Regions from separate parts of the Oryzomonas rubra genome, predicted to be linked through region 2. Evidence: riboswitches for the same ligand, from Rfam matches in the RefSeq annotation. Region 2 holds a riboswitch; the other holds the start of a gene.

Region 1 (5,281 bases), on a different contig from region 2:
ACCCCCTGATCGGCATCGACGACGAGGAGTTCCAGACCTCGAAGAAGCTGATCACCAAGCAGGAGGTGCGGGCCGTCACCCTGGCCAAACTCCAGTTGCAGGATGACCTGGTGCTGTGGGACGTGGGGGCCGGCAGCGGCTCCGTCTCCATCGAGGCGTCCAACCTGATGCCCAATGGCCGTATCTTTGCCGTGGAGCAGAACGCCCAGTGCCTGGCCTTTATCCGGGAGAACCTGAAAAAGTTCACGACCCGCAACGTGAAGCTGGTGGAAGGGGAGGCGCCGGACGCCCTGGATGAACTGCCGGACCCGGACCGGGTCTTCATCGGCGGCTCGGGGGGGCACCTGGAGGAGATCATCATTGCGGTGGACGGCCGCCTCAAACCGGAGGGGGTGGTGGTGCTGAACGCCGTGACCCTGGATACCCTGACCAAGTCGGTTGAATTTCTGGAAGACCACGGCTTTACGACCGAGGCGGCCTGCGTCAATATCGCCAAGACCCGCAACCTGACCGAGTACAAGATGTTCGAGGCCCAGAACCCGGTCTACGTGATCACCGCCCGCAAGGGGAACGAGTAATGGCAACGATCTTTGCCGTCGGTGTCGGCCCCGGCGATCCCGAGTTGCTGACCCGCAAGGCCGAGCGCGTCCTGCGCCAGGCGGACGTGATCCTTGCGCCGGTATCCAATCCTTCCGAGGCCAGCGTCGCCCTGGCGACGATCCGCGGCTTTCTGGATGAAAGCCGCCAGGAGGTCATCGTCCACCAGTTTCCCATGACCTCGGACAAGGCCCGTCTGCTGCACGCCTGGCAGGAAGCGGCCGCCCTGATCGCCGTCCGGGCCGAGGACGGCAAGGATGTGGCCTTCGTGACCATCGGCGACCCGCTCTTCTATTCCACCTTTATCTATCTGCAGCGCATCCTGCGGGAAATCTGCCCCCAGATCCCCATCGAGATCGTCCCGGGCATCTCCAGTGTCAACGCGGCCGCGGCCGCGGCCGGCATACCGCTGGTGGAGGCCGATGAGAAGATGGCGGTCATCCCCGCCACCGCCGGCGTGGAGAAGATCGCCGAGGCGTTGGCGCGGTTCGAAACGGTCGTGCTGCTCAAGGTCAAGCCGGTCTTCGGGGATATTCTGGAGCTTATCCGGCAGACGGGCCGCGAACAGAGCACGGTTTTTGTGGAACGGGTCGGGAGCGACCGCCAAAAGGTCCTGACCGATTTTGCCGAGATCGCCGCCCATGCGCCCGATTACCTGTCGCTGATGATCATCAGATGTTCCTGCTGAAGCTTGCCGCCACCAACCTCCTCATCATCGCCTGCGTACTGCTGGGCAGGCGCGTCCCGTCCCTGGGGGGGCTGATCGCCGCCATGCCGCTCATCAGCCTGATCGTCCTGGTCTGGCTGGCCACGGACCGGCCGGGAGACGGAGCGCTCATCGACGGCTATCTCAAGGGGGTGCTGTGGGGCCTGGTGCCCACCTGCGCCTTTTTTGCGGCGGCATACCTCTGTCTGCGCAAGGGGATGGGGCTGCCGGCGGCGTTGGGCATGGGGGGCGTCCTGTGGCTGGGAGGGGCGCTCGTACACCAATGGCTCTTGCGCTGAGAATAGTGTAACGTCATAAACAACAACGCCTTTCCGAATAGAACCGGAAAGGCGTTGTTGTTTTCTGGGCATGACCCCCTAACTGGATAAGTCCGGTAGAACAATGCGTTATAGCGTGCTCCCTTTGGCGGGGACGATCTCGTCGGTGGCTGGCGCGGCCGGTGTAGCAGGTGCGGCCGGAGCAACGGACGGCACGGCGGCAGGCTGGCTTGCCGCTGCGGGTGGGGCGGGCTGTTCGACCGGCTTCGGCTGTTCCGCCAGGCGGGGCACCGGCTTGCTGGCCGGTATGGTGCCCTTCTTCTCGTCGTCGGAATCATATTTCAGCAGCGAGACGATATCCCCGAACTGCTTGCCGTAGACCTCGGATTCCTGGGTCTCCCGCAGCAGGAGGTCCTTTTGCCGCTGGTCCAGTGTTCGCCTGATGCCGTCGATGGTTTTGAACTTCAGGTCGGCCCTGCTGGAAAAGTTGGCTTCCGCCTCGCTGAAATCGGGATACTGGAGATTGATCAGGGGCGAGTATGATAGTATCCGCCCGCGGAAGTTGGGGTACTCCCAGAGGATGGTGCCGTCGCCGTCAAGTATCTGGGCAGTCAGAATGAGGTAGTTATAGTCGCTGGTCTGGGATGCCAGCAGGGTGTTGGAATACACCTTTTCGTTCTGGGTGAGGCCGCTGACTACCAACAACATGACCGCATCCAGATTGTTTTTCTTGAGGTAGTCCCGCAATTCGTCGGTTTTCCAAAAGTATTTATTATACCGTATGGTGGCGTCGTCCCGTTTTTCGCTGCGGAAGAAGAGATTGGCGAAGATGCGCTGCGGGTCGCCGTCCAGGAGCGCCACGGTGTAGAAGTTGCCGGTCGCTTTGAGCTTGCGCACGAGTTGCTGCTCATACTTGCGGTTCATGTCGCCAAGCAGGGCGACGAGTTGCTCTTTCTCGGGGTGTTTGATCTCGGAGTTCACATCGACGATGATGGGCGCCACGCCGAGGACCTTGACCTGTGCAGCAAAATGTTCCGCAGGGACATTGAAATGATTCTGGGCGCAACCGAACATCACCGCCAAAAACGGCAACAAGAACAGGCGTTTCATATTTCCTCCTCGGACGTGCTTGATCCTTCATGATTTCAGCATGTTTTATATCAGATGCCCCGCCCCTTTTCCAGCTAATTTGACACCGCAGGGAGCCGCCTTGGGCCAGGTTTTTCCCGTCTCGCCATCATCTGCCGGATACGGGGCCGTCGCACCCCACCACGCTCCTCCCCTCGCGCGTCGCAGGGCGGGCGGCACGCTGGTTACTGCGGCAGCATATTTGGTTGACAATGTTCGTGTTCTTCCACTATTCTTGTTCGATAGACCTGCTTATCGAGAGTGGTGGAGGGAAAGGCCCTGCGAAGCCACAGCAACCGGCCAATGAGGCGTCAGGTGCTAATTCCTGCCGAAAGGCAAAGATGAGGGGTGTGCTGTAAACGTAGCGTTTCAGCCCCTTCTCATACCGCGTGAAGGGGTTTTTTCATGTCCGTCGGCATCGTCACGGCACAATCCAGAACCTTCGAGTCCGGCATCAGGCTGGACAGCGGGCGCCTCCTTGCCCCGATCACGCTTGTGTATGAAACCTACGGCCACCTCAACGCATCCCGTTCCAACGCCATCCTGGTGGAACACGCCTGGACCGGTGACGCCCACCTGGCGGGCAAACACCGGGAAGAAGATACCAAGCCGGGCTGGTGGGACGCCATCGTCGGGCCGGGGCGCCTGCTGGACACCGACCGCTATTTCGTAATATGCTCCAATGTAATCGGTTCGTGCCACGGCTCTACCGGCCCCACCTCAATCAACCCCAAAACCGGCAAACGTTACAACCTCGCCTTTCCGGTCATCACCGTACGCGACATGGTGCGCGCCCAAAAGCTGCTGATCGATGCCCTGGGCATCGAAAAGCTGCTCTGCGTCATGGGGGGGAGCATGGGGGGGATGCAGGCCCTGGAGTGGGCCACCCAACATCCCGGGAGCGTCGCCTCGGCCATTATGCTGGCAACGACGCCGCGTCCTTCGCCCCAGGCCATCTCCCTCAACGCCGTTGCCCGCTGGGCCATCTTCAACGACCCTACCTGGCGCAAGGGGGAGTACAAGCACAATCCCAAGGACGGTTTGGCCCTGGCCCGGGGCATCGGCCACATCACGTTCCTGTCGGACGAATCCATGAATACGAAATTCGGCCGGCGTTTCTCGGCCAAGGACGGCCAGTTCGACTTTTTCGGCCAGTTCGAGGTGGAGCGCTACCTGAATTACAACGGCTACAACTTCGTGGACCGCTTCGACGCCAACTCCTTCCTGTACCTGGCCAAGGCGCTGGATCTTTATGACGTGGCCCTGGGGTATGAATCGCTGGCCGAGGCCTTTGCCCCGGTCGCTGCACCGGTGCAGTTCTTCGCTTTCACCTCCGACTGGCTCTATCCCGCCTACCAGACCGAGGAGATGGTGGAGTGCCTGCGCGGCCTCGGGAAGCCGGTGGAGTATCACCTGATCACCTCCGCGTACGGCCACGACGCCTTCCTGCTGGAACACGAAACCTTTACCCCCTTGGTGCGGGACTTCTTCTCCCGTGTGGAACAAAGCGGGGGCTTGTAACGCTATGACGCTGGCGCTTGACGAATTCAAAAACAAGGGACTTCTCAGAAGGTTGCGGCATGGGGTCGGCCGGGCCGTTGCCGACTTCAGCCTGATCGAGGAGGGGGACCGTATTGCCGTGGCGGTGTCGGGGGGGAAGGATTCCTATACCCTGCTGCTGCTGTTGGAGGAGTTGCGGCGGCGCGCGCCCGTTTCATTCGAGATCGTGGCGGTCAACATCGATTCCGGGTACCCCGGTTACCGCACGGACGTCATCGAGCGGTTCCTGCGGGAGAACGGTTTCACCTACCGCATGGTGCCCACCGAGCACTACACCCTGATCAATGAGAAGCGCCGGCCCGGCTCCTCCTACTGTTCGATCTGCGCACGCTTCAAGCGCGGCGCCCTCTATACGGCGGCCCAGGAGTTGGGGTGCAACAAGCTGGCACTGGGACACCATCAGGACGATTTCATCGAAACCCTGCTCTTGAACCAGTTCTTTGTCGGCTCGCTCAAGTCCATGGCCGCCTCCATGCTGGCGGACAACGGCGAGACCGTGGTGATCAGGCCGCTGGTGTATCTGCCCGAAGAGGATATCATCCGTTTTTCCCACGAAGCCGCCCTGCCGGTGGTCTGCTGCTGCTGCCCGGTCTGCGGCACCGCCGACCTGCAACGCAAGCGGATGAAGCGGCTTCTGAAAGAGTTGGAAAAGGATATTCCCCACGTCAAGAACAGCCTGTTGAAGGCAATTTCAAACGTACACCCCCGCCACCTTCTTGATCGGCGATTGCAGGTAGCGCTCCCCGACCCGTGCACGTCCGTCCCGCCTGGCGGCACGGATGGGCAGCACGGCTGAAACATCCTTCCGCAGGTCAAGCCACGCAACATACCCGCCATACGCCACTACGATCAATCCCAGCAATACCATCGGTTCCATCGAGCACCTCCACATTGTTTTAGGAAACAATAGCATGGGGGTGCGACAGTAAATGTCGCATGCTGAAAATGCAGTGATTTTGGGGGGAGCAGGACCGCCTTAGGGCGTTCTAAGGCATGATGACGTGGATAAGGA
Region 2 (5,281 bases):
GTCAGCAGTTCACCCTTGCCCAGCAGGAATTTGATCGCCTCGGTGGCCTGGATGGTGCCCAGGACGCCGGGCAGCACGCCGATCACCCCGGCCTGGGAGCAGGTGGGAATGGCGTCCTTGGGGGGCGGCTCGGGAAAGATGCAGCGGTAGCAGGCCGATTCCCCCGGTTTGACGGTCATGGTCTGGCCGTCGAACTGCAGGATGCCGCCATGGGAGTAGGGGATGCCGGCCAGTACGCAGGCATCGTTGATCAGGAACTTGCCCGCGAAGTTGTCGGTGCCGTCGATGACAAAGTCGTAGTCGCGGATGATGTCCGCGATATTGGCCGCGTTGACCCATTCCTTGTAGGTTTTGACCTGAACGGCGGGGTTGATGGCCTCCATCTTCTCCCGGGCCGATTCCACCTTGGGCTTGCCCACGTCGGGGGTGAAATGGATCACCTGGCGTTGCAGGTTGGACAGGTCCACGTCGTCCGCATCGGCGATACCGAGGGTGCCTATTCCTGCCGCCGCCAGGTAGAGGGCGATGGGCGCCCCCAGGCCGCCGGCGCCGATGATCAGCACGCGGCCATCGAAGAGTCGCTGCTGCCCCTTGCCCCCCACCTCTTTCAGCATGATGTGGCGGGAATAGCGTTCGATCTGTTCGTCGGTCAGCATGGTCAGCGTCCTCCGCCCATGAAGTAGAGGAATTCCAGGGCGTCGCCGTCTTGTACCAGCGTGTTCCCGAAGGCGTCCCGTTCCAGGATCTCGCCGCTCAGTTCCACGGTAACGTACTGGCGCTGCGCCACATCCAGTTCCTCCAGCAGGGATTCTACGGTGCGGGCCGGGTTTTCTGCAAGGGTGGTTTTTTTTCCGTTGATAGTTATGTTCATAGCAGTTCTCCGTATCAGATGGCGTCCAACGCCTGATTGAAATCGTCGATGATGTCCTGGGAGGCCTCGATGCCGACCGACACCCGGACCAGGTCTTCGCACACCCCCATGAGTGCCTTGTCCTCCAGGGGGTAATCGGCGCAGATGGTACTGGCCGGGTGGATCACCAGGGTCTTGGCGTCGCCGATGTTGGCCAGGTTTTTAGCCATACGCAGGGCGTTGATGACGCGGAAGGCCGTTTCCTTGGAGCCGGTGCCGAAGGTCAAAAGCCCGCCGTAGCGGCCGCCGTACAGGCGGGTGGCGACCCCATGGCCGGGGGCGTCCTCCAGGCCGGGGTAGTTGACCCACGCCACCTTGGGGTGTTGTGCGAGGAAACGCGCCAGGGCCAGGGCATTGCTGCAGTGCCGCTCCATCCTCAGGGCCAGGGTCTGGATGCCCTCGGTCAGCAGGAAGGAGTTGAACGGCGCGGCGCAGGCCCCCACGTCTTTGTGCACCAGCTTGCGGGCGCGGGCGGTAAAGGCAAATTGGCGATATTTTTTGTGAAAGGGTTCGAAATGGGGAAAACGGGCGGTGTTCCAGTTGAAGACGCCGCGGTCGATGATGACGCCGCCGATGGATGTGCCGCTGCCGTTGATGTACTTGCTGGTGGAATGGATCACGATATCCGCCCCCAGTTTGGCGCCGTCGGCAAGATAGGGGGTGGTGACGGTGGCGTCCACGATCAGGGGGAGTCCCGCCTGGTGGGCGATCTCGGCCAGTCTGGGGAGGTCGGGTACATCCAGTTTGGGGTTGCCCACGGTCTCGACGAACAGGAGCCGGGTTCGGTCGTTGATGGCGGCCCGGACCGATTCCAGGTCAAGGGGATCGACGAAGCGGGCCGTGATGCCGAAGTTGGAGAGGGTATCGCGGAACAGGGAAAAGGTGCCGCCGAACAGGGAGGAAGACGCCAGGATCTCGTCACCGGCCCGTAGGATGGTCATGACCGTGGTGGTGATGGCCGCCATGCCCGAAGCGGTCGCTATGGCCGTGCCGCCCCCCTCCAACAGTGCCAGGCGCCGTTCCAGGGCCTCGGTAGTCGGGTTGCCCAGGCGGGTATAGACCTGTCCGGCCGCCCGGCCGCGAAAGACATCCTCAAGGGCATCGGCTGTTTCGTAGGCAAAGGCGCTGGACTGAACGATGGGGACCGAGGTGGCGCCCGCAGGTCCCGGTTCCAGGCCGCCATGCACGAGTAGCGAATCAAAACGTAGTGGTGTTTCCATTTGATGTGTCTCCATAAAAAAATCCCATCTGATGTCAGATGGGATGGGTGTCACGAAGGATGGGTTTCGCAACCTCCACCTCATCTTTGCCGGTACCGGCAGGAATTAGCACCTGTCGCCCCGTCTGGGCCGGTTGCTGTGGTTTCGTCGGGCCTTTCCCTCCACCACTCTCAATAAGGTCTGAGTTGTTATTCGATTGTCTTGAAGCAATATTTACAAACTACATATATTTTGTCAATAAATTTTTAGGATATATTTAGCATATTGGTGATGTATTTGTGGGTCAATTTTTCCATGAGGAACGTTGCGATGGTTTTTGAGCTAATAAGTTATGGCCATCACTCGATAAAATTGTAACGTATTTTAGTGGTGAATACGCATATGCCAGGGGCGGAGCGGAATGTTGACGCTGATTGCGCTGCAGGGCGTGATGTGATCTATCGAATGCTTGAAAAAGAAAAGGCCGGGGGAATGGTTCCCTCGGCCTTTGTGCCTGTTCAACGCGGATAATGCGTAGCGTGAGTTATTTGATTTTGGTCAGGGAGAGGTTGCTGCCATCGATCTTCAGGGAATCCCCGCGGAATTTTAGAAAAATGTCTATTTTGAATGGGGCGACGATCTTGATCCTGCCATGACTGCAAGACAGATCAGCAATGACAAAGTGAACTTTTTCATCTGCTTGTATTTCTCAAATTTAAATAACAAGCAATGGCAGCATCAAAAGCTGAACGGATTTTTTGTTTGGCCGTGCCGTGCTCGAACGAAAAAATGGCTGCCAAGTTGGCCAGCCATTATGGTTTTCATTGGTGGGCGCTACTGGGATTGAACCAGTGACCCCTGCCGTGTGAAGGCAGTGCTCTCCCGCTGAGCTAAGCGCCCGAATGTTCCAATTGAATAACAGAGCCTGCGGTTTCTGTCAAGCCCCCCTGATCAAAAATTGTGTGGCGTCATGGAGGGCCGGGAAGAAAGACGCACGTACCCGGAGGTGATTTTGCTTGTCATCCCGTGGCTATCATGCTATAAAATTCCGATTTCAATTCGCACGCCTCGGGTAATGAACCGGCGGTGTCCCTTGTGGCTTGCAGGGATTCAACGGGGCGGAGGAAAAACCAAAGGAGAAGAATATGTCAAGTATCAGCATGAAGGAACTGCTGGAGGCCGGCGTCCATTTCGGCCACCAGACCAAGCGTTGGAACCCCAAGATGAAACCCTATATCTTTGGGGCCCGTAACGGGATTTACATCATCGACCTGCAGAAGACCGTCCGTTATTTCAAATCCGCTTACAACTTCGTCAAGGAATCGGTCGAAAGCGGCAACACCGTGTTGTTTGTCGGCACCAAGAAGCAGGCTCAGGACTCGGTGGCCGAAGAGGCGACCCGTTGCGGCATGTTTTACGTCAACCAGCGCTGGCTGGGCGGCATGCTGACGAACTTCGCCACCGTCAAGCAGAGCATCGACCGTCTCAAACGGCTCGACGCCATGTTCGAGGACGGCACTGTTGACGCCTATACCAAGAAGGAGTCTCTCCAGTTCGATAAGGAGCGGGAAAAGCTCCAGAAGATCCTGGGCGGCATCAAAGGGATGAACAAACTTCCCGGCCTGATGTTCGTCATCGACCCCAAGAACGAAGAGATCGCCGTTCAGGAAGCCAACAAACTGGGCATTCCCGTTGTTGCCATCGTCGATACCAACTGCGACCCCGATCCCATCGACCACGTCATCCCCGGCAACGACGACGCCATCCGCGCCATCCGTCTGCTGAGCTCCAAGATTGCCGACGCTTCCATCGAAGGTAACCAGGCCCGCAACGCCGCTCTTCAGGCCGACAGCGAAGGGACCGAGGAATTCGCCGCTGCTGAAGCGGTTGAAGATGTTGCCGGCGAGACTGCCGAATAGGCACTGATTATACATTGATCCCCTGGTACGGGGAAGGAGGATATGATGGCTGTTACTGCTGCACAGATCAACGAACTGAGAAAATCGACCGGGGCCGGCATGCTCGATTGCAAGAAGGCCCTTGAAGAAAGTACCGGTGATTTCGAAAAAGCCGTGGATTACCTGCGCAAAAAAGGGCTTGCCGCTGCCGCCAAGAAGGCCGGCAGAGCCGCCACTGAAGGTGCCGTCGGTTGTTATATCCACGCCGGCGGCAAGATCGGCGTCATGGTCGAGATCAACTGTGAGACCGACTTCGTTGCCAAGAATGAAAACTTCCAGGTCTTCGTGAAGGACATCGCCATGCATATCGCTGCTGCCTCGCCCACCTGCGTGCGCCGCGAGGAAGTGCCTGCCGACGTTCTGGAGCGCGAGAAGGAAATCTATCGCGCCAAGGCCCGTGAAACCGGCAAACCGGAAAACATCATTGAGAAGATCATTGAGGGGCAGGTCAACAAATTCTACGCCGATGTCTGTCTCCTGGAGCAGGCTTACGTCAAGGATACGGATAAGACCATTGAGCAGTACCTCAATGAAACCATCGCCAAGATCGGCGAGAATATGTCCATTCGCCGCTTTACCAAGTATGTCTTGGGCGAGGGGTTAGAAAAGAAGGAATCGGACTTTGCTGCCGAAGTGGCAGCAGCGGCCGGCATGTAATCAGACGCCGAAGCCGGCCGCCATGGCCGGCTTTTTTTTTACTCGCCGCCTTGGTATCATTTCAAATCTGACGACTTCATACGTACATCACATTCAAGACGGGAGCAGACCATGAACAGGCCGTCATTTTCCAGAGTGCTCTTGAAGCTGTCCGGCGAATCGCTCGCCGGCGACCAGGGATACGGCATTGATCCGCTGACCATCAGCACCATCGCCCGGGAGATCAAAGAGGTAGTGGACTCGGGGGTCCAACTGGCGCTCGTGATCGGCGGCGGCAATATATTTCGCGGCCTGGCCGCCTCATCCAAGGGGATGGACCGTGCCAGCGCCGACTACATGGGCATGCTGGCCACCGTGATCAACTCCTTGGCCATGCAGGACGCCCTGGAGAAGGTGGGGGTTTCCACACGCGTCCAGTCGGCTATCGCCATGCAGGAGGTGGCGGAGCCGTATATCCGCCGGCGGGCCATACGGCATCTTGAAAAGGGACGGGTGGTGATCTTCGGCGCCGGCACCGGCAACCCGTACTTCACCACGGATACCGCAGCCAGCCTGCG

What was found. A riboswitch is a leader RNA that binds a small molecule or an ion and turns the genes downstream of it on or off. The one in region 2 is predicted to bind S-adenosylmethionine.
Region 1: another riboswitch for S-adenosylmethionine. It lies ahead of metX (homoserine O-acetyltransferase MetX); the one in region 2 lies ahead of ET418_RS05560 (O-acetylhomoserine aminocarboxypropyltransferase/cysteine synthase family protein).

Annotation. Positions count from the first base shown of each region.
Region 1 is NZ_SRSD01000005.1:229,554-234,834, reverse strand. It holds gene cbiE (precorrin-6y C5,15-methyltransferase (decarboxylating) subunit CbiE) at 1-578, shown strand, start outside; gene cobI (precorrin-2 C(20)-methyltransferase) at 578-1,285, shown strand; gene ET418_RS10020 (DUF3147 family protein) at 1,273-1,602, shown strand; gene ET418_RS10015 (hypothetical protein) at 1,711-2,691, opposite strand; SAM riboswitch class I at 2,959-3,057, shown strand; gene metX (homoserine O-acetyltransferase MetX) at 3,115-4,230, shown strand; gene ttcA (tRNA 2-thiocytidine(32) synthetase TtcA) at 4,235-5,065, shown strand.
Region 2 is NZ_SRSD01000003.1:104,392-109,672, reverse strand. It holds gene ET418_RS05570 (HesA/MoeB/ThiF family protein) at 1-656, opposite strand, end outside; gene thiS (sulfur carrier protein ThiS) at 659-871, opposite strand; gene ET418_RS05560 (O-acetylhomoserine aminocarboxypropyltransferase/cysteine synthase family protein) at 886-2,130, opposite strand; SAM riboswitch class I at 2,208-2,310, opposite strand; tRNA gene ET418_RS05555 (tRNA-Val) at 2,935-3,009, opposite strand; gene rpsB (30S ribosomal protein S2) at 3,255-4,028, shown strand; gene tsf (translation elongation factor Ts) at 4,074-4,724, shown strand; gene pyrH (UMP kinase) at 4,836-5,281, shown strand, end outside.